3 regions of the Paenibacillus septentrionalis genome follow, and region 3 is predicted to be linked to each of the others. Evidence: riboswitches for the same ligand, from Rfam matches in the RefSeq annotation. Region 3 holds a riboswitch; each other region holds the start of a gene.
The links. Region 3 has a riboswitch for thiamine pyrophosphate ahead of ACFP56_RS01190 (ABC transporter substrate-binding protein). Riboswitches for the same ligand answer to the same signal wherever they lie in the genome.
Positions count from the first base shown of each region.

Region 1 (5,266 bases), on a different contig from region 3:
CATGCGCCCGAGCAGACAAGCAGTTGATCACCGCCGAATATACGTCCATCTGCTGCCCTGACCGTTACTTCATTGTTCCACTCCAGCAGCTCGACTTGACCTACATGCTCGTAAATGCGAACGCCAAGATTGCGGCAAGCCTGTTCCAACGCGAGAACATAATCAGGTGCGTACAGATGGCACTCCTCCGGGGTATATAATGCCGCTCTAACCTGTCTGGATAGCAAGGGCTCTAATTGAAACAGCTCGTCGCCCTCAATGATCCTGCCGGTAGAACCATACTTACGCTGCCAATGCAAGCGTCCCTCTAGCACAAGCAAATCAGCATCATGCTGTACCACATACAGACTTCCCGAGCTCGTATATTCAAACGACATGCCTGAGATTCGCTTGACCTCCTCCTGCCAATTCGCATATAGCTGGAGGCTGTATAGACATAATTGAAAAAATTCATCCGGACCTTCAACGTTCTCTGAATAGGGGGCAAGCATGCCCGCCGCTGCGCCAGAAGCTTGACCACCGCATTTATGCTGCTCCAGCACCACAACCTCGAAGCCCCTTTGTCGCAGCTCAAACGCACAAGACAGACCAATAACGCCCCCGCCTATTACCATAATCGTATTATTCATCTCACGCCCAACTTTCCTGCTAACTCAGCTTAAATGCGTCAAGCCCGCTGCTAGCAGTAGCATATTTCTTCTTCGGAATACGTCCTGCCAAATATGCAAGACGCCCTGCTTCAATCGCTTTTCGCATAGCCTCCGCCATACGTGCTGGATTACGCGCCTTTGCAACAGGTGTGTTCATGAGCACGCCCGACACGCCCAGCTCCATAGCCTGCACGACATCGCTTGCTGTCCCTAGCCCTGCATCGACGATAATCGGCACCTTCGCTTCTTCTACAATCAGACCCACATTATATGGATTCAAAATGCCCATCCCTGTGCCAATTGGCGAAGCGCCGGGCATAACTGCTGCTGCCCCTGCTTCCTCCAGCCGCTTACATAGAATCGGATCATCAGATGTATAAGGCAGCACCGTAAAGCCCTCGCTAACCAATATTTCAGTCGCCTTTAAAGTTTCGATCGGATCAGGCAGCAGCGTTCGCTCATTGGCACTTATCTCAACCTTAATCCAATCGCTTAACCCTGAAGCGCGAGCTAGTCTTGCTATTCGCACAGCCTCATCAGCTGTTCTTGCGCCAGACGTATTCGGCAGAAATTGAAATTGTCCTGGCTCAATATGCTGCAGGATCGAATCGTCCTCCGCTCGCTCCAAATTAATTCGACGAATCGCGAAGGTTAGCACTTCAGCCCCTGAAGCCTGAATTGCCTCCTGCTGCACATAGGGGTTCGGAAACAAGCCTGTTCCGATAAAAAATCTGGAGTGCAGCGTACGGTCACCTATTTTCCATGTATCCAGCATTTCGTTTACCCTCCTCCTACAAAATGAACCAGCTCAATCTTCATGCCAGGTCGTACAAGCGTATGTGTCCATTGCTCCGACACCAGCACCTCGCCATCGGCTTCTACTACAATCGGTTTGCCGGACAGCCCGAAGTGCTCGACGATCTCCTGTATCGTCTTCACCTCAAGCTGCTGAGTTGTGCCATTAATGATCAATTCCATGAGCTTCCCTCGCTTTCGCTGTGTCTAGCTTGCTTAAAAACTCCCGACAAGTCCGCTGAATATCTTCACTGCCGACAATTTCACTGACGGCACATATGCGCGTTGCGCCAGCCTTTATAACCTGATCGACGTTATGCAGCTTAATGCCGCCTATTGCCACGAACGGGATGTTGATCGTACGCGCCACCTCCTGCACATAAGAGACGGTTACCGGGGCTACCACATCCAGCTTTGTCTTTGTAGGAAAAACAGGCCCAACACCGATATAATCCGCTCCATCCCGCTCCGCTTGAATAGCTTCTTCGATCGCATGCGTTGAAATCCCAATTATTTTATTGCCCATTTTGCGCCTTGCTTCAGTGAGCGGCACATCTCCTTGTCCGAGATGCACACCGTCCGCGTCTACCTCTAAGGCGATATCAATATAGTCATTAACGATAAAGGTAACACCATATTGAGCGGTCAGTTCACGCAAAGCAGCGGCTTTCTTCCTGATCTTGGCCAAATCTCCTGATTTGTCTCTCAATTGAATAATGTCAGTCCCGCCTAATATTGCCTGTTCCATGACCTCAAGCATCGATTTGCCTGGATGAAATTGCTCTCCTGTAATCGCGTAAAGTCTAAAATCCTTCACTTGTGAACCCTCCTTCTTTCTTACATACCGATGTATCTGGCATAGATCGTCTTTGCACGCCCCAGATCCTCCGTACCCTGTACGAGCACTCTTCCATCTGCAAACAACACTAGACGTTCACCTTCGGGAAGCTCTACCTTCAGTAAATACGGATTGAATCTAACAGCACTCGCTACGCCTTCCAAGCGTTCCTTCCACATGCTTAAATCATGACTTGCATGACTAGTAAACTGTACTGTTTCTCTACCGCACAGCGTGATGATCATGTCCTGCTCCTGCTCCTGCAAGGCTGGATATTGCTTCGTTCCGCAGCACGGGCAGTTAAGGCGCGGTTTGTTGAACTTCATTTCATAGTAATGGTTATGCCAAATATCGAATGTAACGACACTTCGCCTTTGCTGCTCCGCTGCATCAACAAGATATTTGAGTGCTTCTACCGCTTGATAGGATGCGACCATATCTACGACGGGGGCAATGACGCCTACCGTATCGCAGGTCTGACCAGCGCTGTCGGCAGACTGAATAAAGCAACGCAGACAAGGCGTCTTGCCCGGAATAAACATCGCACTCATACCGCGAGAGCTGACTGCGCCTCCATAAGCAAAAGCAATTCCCTGCTTCCAGCATGCATCGTTGAGCAAATAACGTGTTTGGAAATTATCCGTTCCATCGAGCACCAGATCGATCCCATCAAGCAGTGCTTCAACGTTGTGAATGGAAACATCTGCAACAATCGATTCCAGCTGAACTGAAGAATTAATTTTGCCAAGCTTGCGTTCTGCTGCCACTACCTTTGGCAGACTTTGACTTGCATCGTCTTCGTCGTATAGCATTTGGCGCTGCAGGTTGCTCTGCTCCACATAATCGCGATCAACCATTCGTACGAAGCCAACTCCAGCTCGCACCATATGATTGGCTAATACCGTACCTAATGCACCCATGCCGATAATACAAACTGCACGTTGCTGCAGCTTTTTCTGTCCCGCTTCGCCAATCGGCTGAAAAAGCATTTGCCGCGAATATCGTTCCATCTCCCGTCTCCTTCCATTGGAATATTAAAGAAATTAAGCACAAAAAAACCATTCGAGAACTTTAAAGTTACGAATGGTTACAATTCGATAAAAATTCTCTACGCCAGCATTACCTGGATCAGATTAACGGTCAGAAACATACGGTTTCTATCTCAGCCGGACTTCATCCAGCACCCGTGTATCAATATGAAGTTACCAATACTATAAATGATGTGTTTTATGTTGGCAACCGCTTAGTTATAAAAAGATTAGAATGATCGTTACATGATATTTGTCCAGATACCTATCTAAACATTTGGCAAAAAGGCATTCGTTTAATCGATTGAATTAACTACGCTCCTGTTCCAAATCCGTGATCGCCATCTTCCCAAGCATTGATAGCACAGCATCCTCCATCGGCGGGTTATGTAAGCCAAATCGCACATCCCGGTACAAGCGCTGCAGCGGGTGATCGAGTGCAAGACTATGTGCTCCTACAATACGCATCGCTTTATCCACCACCGAGAGCGCAGCCTGCATAGCTGCAACCTTCACTGCATTCAGTTCAGGAATAAGCTGCTCTGGAGACAGCACCTGCTGATCCCATCTGGAGGCAACACTATATAAAAAGTGGCGTGCGGTTTGCAGTTCAAGCTCTATCTGGCCTAGCTGCTGCACAACATTAGGCAAATGGATGATCGATGTCCCCAAGGAGTTAGGATGATAATCATAAGCAAATGTTATCGCTTCTTTTCTTGCAGCAAGTGCAATACCTAGATAACTGGCAGGGATATGCAGCAAATGAGGAGCAGCAGCTTGCACTTTCCTGTGTGGAAGAATTTGCATGAGGGCTGCAGCAGGCAATGTTACGTCCTCCAATACAAGATCATGGCTTGCTGTCCCACGCATGCCAACCATATTCCATGTCTTTTCAATGCGCACTCCTGCTGTATTCCGCGGAATCTTAAATTCTGCAGTATCCTCGCCCATGCTTACTATGACAAGAAAGTAATCCAACACAGGCGATAGTGTCGTAAATGTCTTTCTGCCATTCAATATATAGCTGCCATTCTCAAGAAGCTCAGCTGTCGCTTGCGGCTTTCCACCGCGAGTCGGACTGCCGGACGCCCTTTCCGTTACAGCACGGTTAACAATTGCTTGTTGCTTCACAACCTGCTCATTCATTTCTTCGAGTGCGGCAGGTGACCATGCCTTGTTATAATTGAGCTCAAACATCACACTTAGGTGCCACCCTACGCCTAACGCAATGGCTGCATCGCCCTGCGCCAGTCGCTCCTGGTAAAGCAACAGCTCATACAACGAAACGCCTTGACCTCCTGCTTCTTTCGGGACTGTGTATGAAAAATATCCTATCTTGCGCAACGCCTCAATATGCTCATAAGCAAAATCATGCTCCGCATCCACGCGATGTGCTTCCTCGACAAAGCTGTCGGCAAGCTTGCCTATTGCATGTAACCGTTCCTGCTGCTCGCTTGTTAGCACAAACATATCATCCAATCGCTTCATTCTATTGCCCTCATCTTTATTTAAATTAGGTTGCTACAGCTTTTGTTGTAAAACAAGCGTCTGTCAGGTTTAGATGAGCAGACGCTTGTTAATGCTTTCGTATACAATAGCTTTCTTTATAGTATTACCATTTACACGGCCCAGTAGTTTCTCTTTCAACCACATCAACCGACAGTGATACTTTGCGCTGCGGAATATGGTTGCCATCGATTTGGTCGAGCAGCATGGTAACCGCTGCTTTACCCTTCTGTACGATATCCTGAGCGACAGTCGTCAAAGTTGGTGATGTATAGTTGGAAATGAACAAATTATCGAAGCCTATGACAGAATACTCCTCAGGCACCTTCTTGCCCAGCTCCTTCATTCGCTTCAATACCCCCATTGCGCCAACATCTGAAAATGAAAACACAGCTGTTACATCAGTAAGCTGCAAAATACGATCGACAGAGCGATAACCTCCCTCTAAC
Region 1 covers NZ_JBHSTE010000003.1:230,870-236,135, forward strand. The annotation lists gene thiO (glycine oxidase ThiO) at 1-629, opposite strand, end outside; gene ACFP56_RS09460 (thiazole synthase) at 649-1,425, opposite strand; gene thiS (sulfur carrier protein ThiS) at 1,431-1,628, opposite strand; gene thiE (thiamine phosphate synthase) at 1,612-2,262, opposite strand; gene ACFP56_RS09475 (ThiF family adenylyltransferase) at 2,283-3,293, opposite strand; TPP riboswitch at 3,372-3,481, opposite strand; gene ACFP56_RS09480 (acyl-CoA dehydrogenase family protein) at 3,621-4,799, opposite strand; gene ACFP56_RS09485 (LacI family DNA-binding transcriptional regulator) at 4,924-5,266, opposite strand, start outside.
Region 1: another riboswitch for thiamine pyrophosphate. It lies ahead of ACFP56_RS09475 (ThiF family adenylyltransferase); the one in region 3 lies ahead of ACFP56_RS01190 (ABC transporter substrate-binding protein).

Region 2 (5,266 bases), 310 kb from region 3:
ACGTTGAAGGTTACGACATTAATCCGCTTGCCGTGGTTGGCGCAAGAGAGAATATGGCGGCCTTTGACATGAAATGTATAATCAAGATTGCCGATATGCGGCTGCTGCAAGAGACGTATGATGTTGCCGTGCTGGATTTGCCATATAATCATTGCTCGGTATTGCCTGAGTCAGAGCGTAGAGAGATGCTGCTTGCGCTATCACGCATAGCAAAACGAGCCGTTATCGTATCGGTAGAGCCGATCGAACAGGAGCTGAATGCAATCGGAGCTACGATCTTGGATGTTGGACATGTACAAAAAACACATTTCAAGCGAGATGTATGGCTCGTTCAATTTGATCGTGAACAAGCATAAAAATGCCTCAACTATTCAAGTGCAGTACTTGAGTAGTTGAGGCATTTTATATATAACGTCTGCAAGGCTGCTGCAAAAAGCAGGAGGACTGTTTCTCATAGCGCGGTAAAAAGCATCGTAACAAAGGTGCAAGCCAGCGCAAAGATAACAAATGCTGCATCGTGCCAAGAAAATCCTGTGATATAATAATAGGTTCGCTGCTGGTTGAATTGCTTGGCAACCATCGCGATGCCTATACGGTGTGCACGACGAATGGCTTGTGCAATAAGCGGGATGCTGTACAGCTTAATTGTTGTATATACCGCTGTAATGCCTGTAGGACGTTGAACTCTACGGATGCGCAATGCACGCCTGCGCAGCTGGACCTCTTCTATCATAAAGGGTACAAGTCTCAGTCCGGCAAGAAAGGCATACGCATACTTGGCAGGGAATCTAAGCTGCTGCATAAAGGAATAAAGCAGCTTGACTGGCGGTGAGGTCAACAGCAGCAGTAAGCCAATAATCCCGATCAACAATGATTTTGTACCGATTAGTATGCCAGAATGAATGCTTTCACTTGATATTTTTATGATCCACCATTGCCACAGTACATCATTTCCTCGTCCAAATAACGTTAAGCTAATACCAGAGGATAAGCTTGAGAACAGAATAGGGATATGGAGCAATGCAATTTTTCGTATAGGGAAGCCGCAGCTGCTCCAAAGCAATATACTAAGGCATACGATATATCCGATATAAAGCTCAAGCGCTCGGCTAAAAAAGACAAACAGCATAATGGCGAATAAGATTAAAAATTTCAAAGAAGGATTGCAGCGATGCAGCCAGGTTTGATAGCTAGGTGTAAACCAGTTCAGAACGTTGTTCATCATCTGCCCCCTTATCTTTTTCGGGATGTTACGGTCAGCATTTGCTGATCGATCTCCCATACTTGCGTTGAAAAACGTCTTACAATTTGCTCATCATGCGTGACCATGATGATGGTTATGCCAGCTGCTTGCAAGCGAGCCAGCCACTCCAGCATCACAAACGTGCTTCGGGCATCCTGACCGAACGTAGGTTCATCCAATAGAATAATAGAGCGTTTCTCAACAAGTGCCGTCAGCACACTTAACCTTCGTTTTTGCCCGATGCTCAGCTCATATGGATGGCGTTCATATGGAACATTCAGGTGAAGCTGCTCTAGCGCTTGGGAGGCTTCAGCAATTAGCTGTTCCTTTGGCGCAGTTTTGTTTTTACGTTTTGGTTTCAGCAGCCGATGGAGCCAATGGTTTGCTCGCGATTCTGGTGCTTGATCAGTAGTAGCTTCGCCCTCAATGCTGGCATGCTTCACTTGTAAGGAATGCGTTACTTCATCAATAATCCGATCTGCTATAAATTGCAGCTCAGGATTCTGGAATACATAACTAATCGAATCTGGAATGTCATCCGTGGCTTCCGCACCTAAAATGCGATAGCTTCCATTGCTGTTTAACAAACGAGCCAGCGCGTAGAGCAATGTGCTCTTGCCAGCTCCATTTCTCCCAATGATCGTGATCCAGTCGCTTTGTTTGGCAGCGGCATAATCTACATGCAGACGGAAGCCGCCACGTTCAATCGAAAAATTTTCGAGTTCAAGCAATGTAGGCCGATGATCCACACCATCCAATAATGGAGCTATAGCCGAATTAGGGAGGGCTTGAAAATGCTCCTCCCATATATTCGGATACCAAATGCCCTCTTGCATGAGAAAAGGTTTATGCTGTTCAAATACAACTTTGGGCTGGTCATCTGCTATAATGTCACCTTGACGATTAAATACGACAACACGATCAAACCATTCAAGAATGCCATTGATATGATGCTCTACAACAATTACAGTGTGGTTGGAAAGCGTTCGACGGATGGCTTGCCATATTTGCAGCTTGCCTTCAGGGTCAAGCAAGGCTGAAGGCTCGTCGAGGAACACAACATCTGGTTTCAGCAAGAGTACCGCAGCAAGTGCAAGGCGCTGCTTCATTCCTTGTGAAAGCTCTGCTATTGGAGTATGCAGCGCAGGCAGCTTAAGCTGCACCTGATTGAGCACCTCATTCATAAGTAACTCCATCTGCTCTCGAGGTATGCGCAGATTTTCCAGCACAAATGCCAATTCTTCATCGACATAACTCATGCAAAATTGAGTGTCAGGATCCTGAAAGACGAAGCCCCAGTTACTGGGCTTCGTTATATGCTCCGAATGAAGCGGCATTTGAACAGCATCGGGAACAATGCCGCTCATAATTTGTAAAAGGGTTGATTTTCCGCAACCGCTTGGTCCAAGCAGCAGCAATTTTTGACCTTGAGGGATCGCTAGGGTAAGATCATTAAACACAAGCTGCTTCTCACCGCTGTATTTGGCACGAAGCTTCGTAACACTTAATGCTGTTGTGGTTGACATGCGGTTGGCTCCTTCATCCTTCTATTGCTTAAGCTGTTCGATTTCAGAATCATCAATTGGGCGAATTAATGATGTCACTTTCGTCTTCTCTAGTGCTTGCACAATATAATAAGCAAAGATTCCAGTAAAGATAAATGCGCTAATGACACGCAAGCCGTACTTGACAATCAAGGCCCATGCTTCAAGGTCTGCATACCCGTAGCTCAGATCAAGCAGGAAGCCGCCAGCACAGGACATGATTCCAGCTAAACCGGCAACAGCAATCGAGTACTTGCGATAACGGAATGCGAGGAAGACAAGCTCTGCCCCCAAACCTTGAATAAAACCATACATTAACACTTCAAAGCCGTTGCCAACAATGGCAGATAGACTTGCACCAGCAAGACTTGCTAACAGCGCAGCACCAGGCTTGCGAATAAGTAGAGCAGCGAAAGGTCCAACCATAAACCACATGCCATAAATGAGCTGGCGCAGAGTTGGAAGCATGGGCTTAACTACGCTGTATAGATCATCCCAAAATTTCATTATGACGCCAAATACAATACCAATAACAATAATAACTACGATATCAACTAGCTGTAACTTTTTCATGCATAGATCTCCTTTAATATGGATTTATGTTTAGAAGCAAAAAAAAACCGTCTGGAAACACGCAGACGGTCAGAAAATCCCTCTTCTAAACACCATTCTCTACGCTGGTATTATCCAGTTCAGATCAACGGTCAGTAGCGGTTACTAGCTACTATCTCAGCCTGATTCCACAAGCACCCGGACGGTTCAATATGCAACTTTGATTAATTTACAATATATTAATAAATAATACAATACTATTTTCACAAATTTATAACGTCGGTGATTGAGACTGATACTCTTTTACCCCTGGGTGGACAAACTTATCAAATAAGTCCAGCAGCTCGGCTGGCTCCGAAGCGACTAGTTTCATATCAAAGTATTTTTCAGCAAGAAATTTCTCTTGGTGCATATGCTCAAAAAATGAAATTAAATGATTATAGTAGCCGTTGATATTGAGCAGGCCGCATGGTTTTTGATGCAAGCCGATTTGACTCCATGTAAACACCTCGAAAAACTCTTCCATTGTGCCGGGTCCGCCTGGCAAAGCAACAAAGCCGTCTGCCAGTTCGATCATCAACTGTTTGCGCTCATGCATCGTTTCAACGTTATAAAGCTTCGTTAGCCCTTGATGTGAAATTTCTCGCTGCTCAAGCAAGGATGGAATGACACCAATTACTTCTCCGCCGCCTTCCAGCACAGTATCAGCCACGACACCCATAATGCCAACCTTTGCTCCGCCGTATATGAGTGTAAGCCCACGCTTCACAAGCTCCTTGCCTAGTTGAACGGCCATCTCTCGATAAATCGGGCTGGCGCCAACGCTCGAACCACAATAAACCGCAATTGCTTTCATTAATTTCCCTCTATTCCTTTTTTGTGTACAAACAAAATATAGTATATCATACAACTAAAAGGCCTATATATAGTGTTTTTAGCTTAATTTTAGAACGTGTATTAAAATTATGAGATAAAATGAACTTTTTGCACGGCTTAATACTCTTATATAAAAGAGAGGTGAAGGCATGAACGTAGTACGGCTGGTGAAGCAGGCCAAAAAAGGAAACAAAGAGTCCTTGCTAGAGCTAATTATGACAGAGAAGGATGCTTATTACCGTCTGGCTTACACCTATATGGGAAATCCGCATGACGCAATGGATGCACTGGAGGAAATGATTGTTATTCTATATGAAAAAATAGATCAATTAAAATCAGAAAAAGCATTTTACAGCTGGAGCAAGACGGTACTGGTCAATACGTGCAAAGGTATGCTGAAGCAGCGAAATAGGCTGGTTTTTCAGGATGATCTCCTGTTGGAAGGACAAGATGTCAAGCTCGCTGCAGCATCCTACGATCCTTATAAGAAAAGTGACCAGCAAATGGACATGGATCAGATGCTGCTTTCACTGAATGAGCATCAAAAAGAGGCGATTCAATTGAAGTATTGGCATGATCTAGACTATGAAACGATAGCGAGTATAACTAATACGTCAGTCGGTACAGTGAAATCAAGAGTTTTTCAAGGATTAAAAAAATTAAAAGAGCGATATGGAGGTGGTCAATTTGGATAAAATCGATCAGCGATTACATGAGCAGCGTGAGCAGCTGCAAGCGCTAAAGACTCCTGAGGATATGGACATGCGATTAAGAAATGCACTCGACAAGCTTCCCTCCAGAACAGCGAAAAAGCGGCCGGCACTCTGGAAATTTGCAGCCGCGGCGATCGTACTTAGTCTAGTCGTTTTGAGCAGCAACTATAATGCGTTAGCCTACTATAGCAAAAAGCTGCTTGGATTTGATGGGTTATTCAACAGCACGCTACAGGAATTAAATGAGCAAGGAATGGGACAGGTGATCAATATCTCGACTCAACTGTTGGACGGGACGGAGTTAACGATTGATGGCATAATGGCAGATTCTAATCAAT
Region 2 covers NZ_JBHSTE010000001.1:545,646-550,911, reverse strand. The annotation lists gene ACFP56_RS02565 (TRM11 family SAM-dependent methyltransferase) at 1-356, shown strand, start outside; gene ACFP56_RS02560 (energy-coupling factor transporter transmembrane component T family protein) at 452-1,222, opposite strand; gene ACFP56_RS02555 (ABC transporter ATP-binding protein) at 1,234-2,769, opposite strand; gene ACFP56_RS02550 (ECF transporter S component) at 2,791-3,360, opposite strand; TPP riboswitch at 3,440-3,551, opposite strand; gene ACFP56_RS02545 (LOG family protein) at 3,611-4,195, opposite strand; gene ACFP56_RS02540 (RNA polymerase sigma factor) at 4,365-4,910, shown strand; gene ACFP56_RS02535 (DUF4179 domain-containing protein) at 4,903-5,266, shown strand, end outside.
Region 2: another riboswitch for thiamine pyrophosphate. It lies ahead of ACFP56_RS02550 (ECF transporter S component); the one in region 3 lies ahead of ACFP56_RS01190 (ABC transporter substrate-binding protein).

Region 3 (5,266 bases):
CGGATGACTCGACAGCACCATGATACGGTCCGAGAGGAGCAGCGCCTCATCAATGCTATGTGTAACAAGCAGAACAGAACGGCGATTCTGCTCCCATATCGAGAGCAGCCATTGCTGCATGTGCAGCCTCGTTAACGCATCGAGCGCTCCAAACGGTTCATCCAGCAGCATTAGCTTTTGCGGAGACAGCAGTGCACGCAAAAATGATACACGCTGACTCATCCCGCCGGAAAGCTTGTACGGATAAGCAGCGCTATATTCACCAAGACCTACTCGCTCCAGCCACTGCTCAGCCTGCTGAAGCGCATCCTTTTTATCAGCTCCCGCCAGCTGCAGCGCCAATGCAACATTGCGCTTGACGGTATACCACGGCAGAAGGGAAGCTTGCTGCGGCATATAGGCGATATGACCGCGTTTGCCGGATATATTCTGCCCATCAAGCCAGATCTCTCCTGTATCAAGCGGCATTAAGCCGCCGATAAGCTGAAACAGCGTCGTTTTCCCGCTGCCGGATGGTCCAATAATTGAAACAAATTCCCCATCATGCACGGTTATATCAATGTCTCGGAGCACCTCATGCACTGTCCCGCTATTGACAAATGATTTGCCTACTCCTTTTAGCTCCAGCATTAAGCCGCCTCCTTTCTCGGTCGCCAGCGAATGCACATGCGCTCAATAAACGAGACTAGCCAAAACAACAGCAGGCTCGTCATAACGATGAGCAGCACCGCAGCAAAAACTCGCTCCGGCATATAACCACGGGAGGATAAGATCATAAATCCGCCTAAGCCGACCTTCGGAGACAGCCACTCTGCTACAACTGCGCTTAGCACGCTATAGGAGGCTGCTATTTTCAAGCCACTGAACAAGCTGCTTAGCGAGCTCGGCAGTTCAAGATGGACAAAGGCTTGCCAGCGGCTGCTGCCGATCATCCCCATATAATTACTTAAACTATAGTCAATCTGTGCCAACCCGCCCAGCATCGCGATGCAAATTGGAAAAAAACAGACCAATACGATCAGCAGCACCTTTGGCATCATGCCAAAACCAAGCAGCATCGTTAAAATCGGTGCAATAACAATGACTGGAATGTTCTGCGATAAGATAAGTACAGGGTACATGGCCCGACGCACAATCGGAATAAAATGCAGGAGCATCGCCAGCAATATGCCACATAATGCGCCGCCCATAAAGCCCAGCAGCGTGAGCTGCATTGTGGCAAGCCAATGCTCCATCAACCTTGACCAGCTTTTGACCATTTCTGCCGCTACTCCGATCGGAGAAGGGATGAGCCAGCTATATACGAGCTCAAAACGCACAATCAGCTCCCATACGATCACGATTAACAGCAGCATAGCCGCTGGCGGCCAAATACTGCTCCAAATTCGTTTTTTACTGTCCATCCGGATATTTCTCCAGCAGCTTCTCCATCGATGCTCCCTCTGGATTATAGGAAATTTTAATTTGTGAAAGCGCACCTGGACAGCCCGCTTCAATCATCGCTTCATGCATACGCTGTACAACGTGAAGCAGCTGCTCAAGGTCTCCCTCCATTGTCGTTTCCAGCGGTGCTACACGATACGGCAGACCTGATGCTTTAATAATTGCAATCGCTTGATCAACATAAGGAATTACACTTTCCCCATTGTTTGTTTTCGGGATCATTTGAATGCTAAGTAGCGCGTTTGCCATTTTCCTCACTCCTGTCTTTGATTGACTCAAACTTATTGCGGTAAAAACTCGTTCGTAAATGCATCTTCAGCTACAAGCTCGCCTTCAAGCAAGTCGTTTGTGTACATCCAATTTGCATAGCCTTCCCATACAGAAAGCTTTTGCTCACCCCAGCGCGGCGCGTCGTCCTGATAAAGTGGGCTCAACCACTCTTGACTCGCTTTAACAAGCTCTTCATTCAAGTCCGGCTCGGCTGCAATCAATACATCTGCCGCTTCTGCTGGATGTTCAATACTGTACTGATAGCCTTTCGCTACCGCTGCAACAAAGCTGCGCACCAGCTCTGGCTCGTCAGCAATCATCGTTTCTCCTGTTACAAGCACAGGTGTATAGTAATCCAAATTTTCATTGTAGTCCTTCATATATATCATGTTCAAGTCGACCCCGCGCAGCTCTGCCTCGATCCCAGTCCACGCGTAGAAGATCCATGCAAAATCAATGTCGCGCTCTACTGCCGCAAAAAAGTCACTATTGCCCATGTTCACGATTTCCATTTTGCTATAATCCGCTTCAGCTGCAAGCATCAATGATTCGATTGTTGCTTGCTCGATTGGAGAGCCCCAGCCGCCGTAGCGCATGCCTTCAAATTGCTTAGGCGTTTCAATGCCTTTTTCCTTTGGTGAAGCAAAACCTGATGTATTGTGCTGAATAATAGCTGCCAAGGATACAACTGGCAACCCTGCTATGCGAGATAGCGTTACATTTTCCTGATAGCTGACGCCGAACTCTACGTTCCCTGCAGCAACATGTGCATCGGCCCCGCCATCAGCAGGAGCTATAATTTCAACATCCAGTCCATTTTCTGCAAAATATCCAAGATCTCTCGCCACATAAATCCCTGTGTGGTTCGTATTCGGTGTGTAATCAAGCATCAACTGCACCTTGCGTAGCTCGTTCTGAGAAGCTGTTTCCTGGTCAGTTGTTGTGTTGCCTTCCTTTTCTGTGCTCCCGCATGCTGTAAGCATGGCCAGCAGCAGTAATGCAGCAATCCATTTCATTCCTTGTGCCTTCATGTCTTCTCTCTCCATTTCTGTCTGTGTTTGATCGTCCAATTGGACACGCTGATTTTATAGGTATATAAAAAGGCATTCTTCGCGAAGGAAGAATGCCTGTAACCTTTAACGTTCAGCCTGTTCATCCTGCTACGAACAGCTTGCCACGCTGTGGTAGTGTTCATGCAGACGGATGAATATCATTTCGTGTGCCTATGCCCTTGCTTTGTTCAACAAGACAAAAAATAAACGGGCACAGAAAACGGCAGCCAGTTAATGAGATGCACATTTCCTACGCTGGAATTATCCAGATCAGGTACGGTCGAGAACTGTCCAGTTCTCCTCTCAGCCAAGTTCATCTTAGCTCCCGAAGTGTCGTATTCAATTGGTAATCTATCGCCCATTATAGCAAACGCATCATTATTTGAATACCCCTAAGGTCAAAATAACGCTTTGTCCTCGCCGCCGCTTTCCACATTGGTCTTGAAAAAGCATGGTAATCGTTAGAGCTGTCTAGCACTTTTCATATAGTTGACTAATAGACTATACAAGACTTGTGATAAAGGGTGATGGTATTGATTACGATTAGTCTATGTATGATTGTAAAAAATGAAGAGGATGTACTGGCTCGCTGTTTGGAGAGTGTCAAGGACGCCGTTGATGAAATGATTATTGTAGATACTGGCTCGACAGATCGTACGAAGGAAATTGCTGCCTCCTTGGGAGCGAAAGTTTACGACTTTGAATGGATTAACCATTTTGCAGCGGCTCGCAATTTCAGCTTCAAGCAAGCTACCTGCGACTACATTCTTTGGCTGGATGCAGACGATGTACTGCTGCCCGAGGATCTGAACCGCTTAATCGAGCTCAAGCAGCGTGATGATTTCAACTATGATACCGTAACGATGAAATATCATCTGTCCTTCGATGAAAACGGCAATCCAACCTACAGCTATCGCCGCAATCGACTAGTGAAGCGCTCCATGAATTTTGAGTGGTTCGGTCCAGTTCATGAATACTTGGCTGTGTACGGAGCGAGCTACCATTCTGATATTGCTGTGACACATCGCAAGGTTAGGCACGCCTCTGATCGCAACCTGAATATTTATTTGGCACGATTGGAGCAGGGCGAAGAGTTTACGCCGCGTGATCAATTTTATTTCGCTAATGAGCTGCGTGACCATGCACGATACGAGGAAGCGATCAAATGGTATGACGTTTTCCTGGACGGAAAAAAGGGCTGGGTTGAAGACAATATTGCGGCTTGCTCTCGCAAATCATTCTGCTACGCAGAGCTGAAACAGAACGACCTCGCTATTCGCAGTCTACTGCAAACGCTCGAATATACACCGCCAAGACCTGATTTCTGCTGTCAGCTTGGCAATTTGTTTTTGCACCAAAACCGTTACAGCGAAGCGATTTATTGGTATTCCCAAGCGCTGTCTACTTCTATGTATACAACCGATATGAGCTTCCATAACCCCGCTACGGCTACATGGCTGCCTCATTTGCAGCTGACAGTCTGCTATGATCGTATCGGCAATACTGAAAAGGCGGTATTGCACCATAAGCAAGCAAAGGAATTGAATCCAAAGCATCCAAGCGTGAATTACAACGAGAACTATTTCAAAAACAAGGGTGTCCTGTAGTTAGCTCCTGATCATTAAAAGATCATAGTGCTCTCAACATTAACGGCTGCTGACTTTTTGTCTTCAGCCGTTTGTTGGTTTCACCCTAGTACCTTTACGACGTGCGCAACCTGTGCTACACTCAATTAATCTTACATATTTTTACTTATGCGAGGTGAATGTTTGATGCGATTTATAACAAAAGAAAATGTATACGTGATGTCTCTATTTGCGTGCTGTCTCGTTATTAACGTTATCCTCGCTTTTCCGATACGTTCTATTGGTTTATTCACTCTATACGTACTCGGTGCGATCGCGATTCTCAATGCCTTTCTCTGCCGCTATGTGCTTATTGTCAACAACGATACGATTAGCTATCATACGAAGCTGCTGGGCTGGAGTTTATATAAACGCTCCTTTTCTGCTGAACAAATTGCCGCGCTGCATTTTCGCCGCTTTCATGTTTCTCAAAAATGCGTCCACATCATCCCGTATGAAGGACGGAAGCTCTCACTTCGATTATTTAAAGGAAACGGATGGCTGCAGGAGCTGGAGCAGTTTGCAGTGAGAAATGGCATTGATGCCGATAAAAGCGACGACTACCTCTTTATCGAGCAGTAGATGAATTCTTATCATTTCGTCTAATTGCCATGCAGTCTTGCATGCTCTTGCTCCTACCGTTTGATGTGCTGCTTCATGCGAGCAATAGCGGCAACGATCCATTTTGAGGGAAAGCCGATATTTCTATTTAAACAAATACTTATAGTATGCTGGGAATTCTCGTATTATAGAGTAAATATCCCTTAACTCAAAGATATTGGCATGAGCTGAATACACTTCTTCCATGTCCATTTTTCCAAATGCTAATTTCGTCCTGGATATATGAAAATATTGCGTAATAATCATGACGGAGTC
Region 3 covers NZ_JBHSTE010000001.1:239,985-245,250, forward strand. The annotation lists gene ACFP56_RS01175 (ABC transporter ATP-binding protein) at 1-630, opposite strand, end outside; gene ACFP56_RS01180 (ABC transporter permease) at 630-1,403, opposite strand; gene ACFP56_RS01185 (thiamine-binding protein) at 1,393-1,692, opposite strand; gene ACFP56_RS01190 (ABC transporter substrate-binding protein) at 1,725-2,744, opposite strand; TPP riboswitch at 2,995-3,104, opposite strand; gene ACFP56_RS01195 (glycosyltransferase) at 3,293-4,372, shown strand; gene ACFP56_RS01200 (hypothetical protein) at 4,538-4,972, shown strand; gene ACFP56_RS01205 (YdcF family protein) at 5,096-5,266, opposite strand, start outside.